DNA from 2 places in the Synechococcus sp. CC9902 genome. Region 1 is predicted to be linked to the other one. Evidence: predicted binding sites of a transcription regulator. Region 1 holds the regulator's gene; the other holds the start of a gene.
What was found. Region 1 encodes HrcA, which represses chaperone genes, less so after heat shock. Its sites were predicted from a motif close to TTAGCACTCNNNNNNNNNGAGTGCTAA; they were not measured.

Region 1 (2,203 bases):
GTCAGGCTGATTTCCGAGCCAATCCAAGGTGCGAGTTCTGCATCAAACTCAAGGCCAGCCAAGGCAAACGCACCATTGCGCCAGGCACGGGCTCCATCTCGGGCCGCACGTCGTTCAGAAGCAGGAGCCACAGCTTGGGCATAGGCGGGCAAACGCGAAGGATCTGCCAGCCAATGCAACGCCAAAGCAGCATCACGGGGCACAAAGCGGGCTGATCGCGGCAATTGCAACGGCTGCTCCGCCAGATGAAGCGGGCTACGCCGATCCATGGTCCAAATAAGACCCGTAGCTAGCAGCACTAGCGACAACAGGGCGGCACCAACCGCGGTAAGAAAGGAGCGGGCCTTCATGGGCCTGCGATCGCGAATCAACTCATCTTTGTCCATCACCGCAGAATGGCGCCATGAGCCTTGTTCAACCACGTCCGATCAGCGCCCCTGACCTACAGCTTTGGCTTCAGGGAGATGCGCCTTCACCACAGGTTGTGGATGTGCGAGAAGCTCAAGAATTGATGATGGCCAAATTTCCCAACGACGTGCTGCACTTACCCCTAAGTGCGTCGTCTGAATGGATCGAAACACTGCAATCACGGCTTGCACCCGACCAACCCGTCGTGGTGCTTTGTCATGCCGGTGTGCGCAGCCATCACTTCGGTCTATGGCTCCTCGATCAAGCCTGGGGCCTAGAGGTTTGGAACCTAGAGGGGGGAATCGACGCCTGGAGCACCCAGGTGGATGACACCGTGCCCCGCTACTGATGAAGCCCTTATCGCGTCGTCAAGAGCAAGTTCTACAGGCCACGGTGCATCACTACGTCGACACGATGGAGCCGGTGGGAAGCCGAACGCTGGTGCAACGCTTCTCGATGCCCGCCAGCTCAGCCACCATTCGCTCAGCGATGGGTGCCTTGGAACAACGTGGACTCCTCACCCAACCCCACACGTCCTCTGGCCGGATTCCAAGCGCCCTGGGATATCGCCATTACGTGGACTGCCTCCTTCCTGAACCTGCAGCCACCGTCTTGCACTTGGAGCGAGAGCTCACAGGACTCAGCCTTGGCTGGGCAGCCCTTGATGATCTGCTCCTGCAGCTCGCACGCCGACTGACTGATTTCACCGGTTTGATGAGCCTCATCACCCGACCAACGCGGACACAACCTCAGCTCGCAGCGATTCGACTCGTGCAAAGCGGCGAACGGTTGCTGGTCATGCTGGTGGAGAACAGTGGTCATGCCAGTCATCTGAACTTGCGGTTACCGCATGCAACGAGCGATGAGCTGGACGCGATAGAACGCTGGGCCGAACAGCAATTACGAGGAGGAGCCCTGAACTGGGAGAAATTGCCCACCCAACTCCAACGGAGTGGGGATGTGCTGCGTCATGCCCTCGAACATCCATCGATCTCTGCCGAACCGACAACGCTGGTTCATGGTTTATCGCGACTGGTTGCCGAACCAGAATTCCAAAGCGCCCAAGATCTTGGCCCCTTGCTTCAGCTGATCGATGATGAACCCATGGCCCTGATTAGCCCTGGGGCTGAAGCGCGAGTGTTAATCGGCCAAGAGCATCCCCAATCAGCGCTGGAGGCGTGCTCAGTGGTGCAGGCTCCCTACCGATGTGGGCAAGAGGGGACAGGCCACATCGCTCTCATCGGACCCATGCGAATGGCTTACGCCACGGCGTGTTCCGCTGTTGAACGTGTTGCCCGCCACCTAGAGCTACTGCTCAGCTAACGGGCGACTTAACCACTCAGAGCTTGTCGCCAAGCTTCTCAGCGACTGTGTTGACATCTTTGTCGCCACGTCCCGAGCAGTTGATCACCACTTCACAGCCCTGGGGAAGGGTGGGGCAAAGCTGCTCCAACCAAGCAAAGGCATGGGCTGTTTCAAGGGCCGGAATAATCCCCTCCAACTCACTCACCAAGCGCAATCCATCCAGGGCCTGTTCGTCGGTGACTGCTGCGTATTCAGCCCGGCCAATCTCCTTGAGATAGCTGTGCTCAGGGCCAACACCGGGATAGTCCAAACCAGCACTTATGGAATGGGCTTCTTGCACCTGACCATCACTGTCTTGCAACAGCAAGCTCATTGCACCATGCAACACACCGGCGCGGCCTTCGGTGATGGTGGCGGCATGGCGAGGGGTATTCACACCGTCACCAGCGGCCTCTACACCAATCAGACGAACCGAGGTGTCTTGCACAAA
Region 2 (2,203 bases), 750 kb from region 1:
TCCAGTGCGTGCAATTTGCTCGAGCACAGGAACGAGATCTTGGACGAGACCAATCTTCTTATCGGTTAAGAGGATGTAAGGCTCATCGAGAACAGCTTCCATCCGCTCGGTGTCGGTGGCGAAATAAGGGGAGATATATCCCTTATCGAAACGCATGCCTTCCGTGACCTCGAGCTCAGTCTCCATGGACTTGCCTTCTTCCAGGGAAATCACGCCCTCTTTACCGACCTTATCCATGGCATCGGCGATCATTTTGCCGACTTCTTCGTCATTACCGGCGGAAATCGTGCCGACCTGGGCAATGGCATTGCTATCTGCAATGGGCTTTGCCATGTCTTTGATCTTGCCGACCAAGAAATCGGACGCCTTATCAATCCCTTTCTTAAGGGTGATGGCGTTGGCTCCTGCGGCAACGTTACGCAGGCCGGCCTTCACCATGGCGTGGGCAAGGACGGTAGCCGTTGTGGTGCCATCACCAGCGGCATCGTTGGTTTTCGATGCGGCCTGGCGAATCAGAGCAACACCGGTGTTCTCAATGTGATCTTCAAGCTCAATCTCTTTGGCGATGGTGACACCATCATTGATGATCTGAGGAGAACCGAATTTCTTCTCGAGAACAACGTTGCGACCTTTAGGTCCCAACGTGACAGCAACGGATTCGGCAAGAATGTCAATGCCTTTTTCGAGAGCGCGGCGAGCGTTCTCGTTATAAATAATGCGCTTAGCCATGGAAGATGTGTCCTAAAAAATGGTGTTTAAAGCAGCTGACGGTTCAAGACCTCAGCGAGTCGTCAACTCAATCAGTTAACGATTGCGAGGATGTCTTTTTCAGATAGCAACACGTACTCATCACTACCGAGCTTGATGTCGGTACCGGCGTACTTGCTGTAGAGAACCTTGTCGCCGATCCCCACTTCAGGAGCCTGACGGCTGCCGTCTTCGTTGGGCTTACCAGGACCGACTTGAACGACTTCACCAACTTGGGGCTTTTCCTTGGCGGTATCGGGCAGAAGAATGCCACCGGCGGTTTTTTCTTCTGACTCAGAAACCTTGACGAAAACGCGATCGCCGAGGGGTTTGACAGTGGAGACGCTGAGGGAAACAGCAGCCATGGGTTGTTGCAAAAGCAGGGACAAAGCACTGAGCGCCTCGCAAAAACACGAGTTGGCACTCAGAGCCGTTGACTGCCAACGTATGCAAGAACCCACCCCGTGCACCACAAGACGGCTGTGCGGGTGACCGAACAGAACGGAGTTTTGTTCGCGGGCTGTCCTGTCGCCGTAGCGGTGGTATGGTTGCGCCGCTCTGATGGGCCTCGAGCGCGCTGCGCCTGATCCCGTAACTCTCCTTACTTATGGTCGCTTCTGCTCCTGCATCCGCTGGCACCAAAGGCGTGATCCGCCAAGTGATTGGCCCGGTTCTGGACGTGGAATTTCCCGCCGGGAAACTGCCCAAGATCTACAACGCACTTCGTGTCGAAGCGAAGAACACAAGTGGCCAAGACGTGGCCCTCACCGCCGAAGTGCAACAGCTCCTTGGTGACCACCGCGTTCGCGCCGTGGCCATGAGCGGCACTGACGGATTGGTTCGCGGCATGGAAGCCGTCGATACCGGCGCTCCGATCTCAGTCCCCGTCGGCGAAGCCACTCTGGGTCGCATCTTCAACGTCCTCGGTGAACCCGTTGACGAGCAAGGTCCTGTGAAAACCAAGACCACAGCACCAATCCACCGTGAAGCCCCCAAGCTCACCGAGCTTGAAACCAAGCCCAAGGTGTTTGAAACGGGCATCAAAGTGATCGACCTTCTAGCTCCCTACCGCCAAGGCGGAAAAGTGGGCTTATTCGGTGGTGCTGGTGTTGGCAAAACCGTTCTGATCCAAGAATTGATCAACAACATCGCCAAAGAACATGGCGGTGTGTCCGTGTTCGGCGGTGTGGGCGAACGCACCCGCGAAGGAAACGACCTCTACGAGGAATTCAAGGAATCCGGCGTGATCAACGCCGATGACCTTTCCAAGTCGAAGGTGGCGCTCTGCTACGGCCAGATGAACGAGCCCCCTGGTGCACGCATGCGCGTGGGTCTCTCAGCTCTGACCATGGCCGAGCATTTCCGCGACGTGAACAAGCAAGACGTGTTGTTGTTCGTCGACAACATCTTCCGCTTCGTTCAGGCCGGTTCTGAAGTGTCCGCCCTTCTGGGTCGG

Region 2: groES (co-chaperone GroES) is a predicted target of HrcA. The motif match lies at 1,165-1,191, and genes of this name have one in related genera.

What each region holds. Positions count from the first base shown of each region.
Region 1 is NC_007513.1:2,001,138-2,003,340, forward strand. Features, by position in the region: gene SYNCC9902_RS10615 (DUF3352 domain-containing protein) at 1-386, opposite strand, end outside; gene SYNCC9902_RS10620 (rhodanese-like domain-containing protein) at 404-757, shown strand; gene hrcA (heat-inducible transcriptional repressor HrcA) at 757-1,731, shown strand; gene trpB (tryptophan synthase subunit beta) at 1,748-2,203, opposite strand, start outside.
Region 2 is NC_007513.1:517,763-519,965, reverse strand. Features, by position in the region: gene groL (chaperonin GroEL) at 1-729, opposite strand, end outside; gene groES (co-chaperone GroES) at 801-1,112, opposite strand; gene atpD (F0F1 ATP synthase subunit beta) at 1,355-2,203, shown strand, end outside.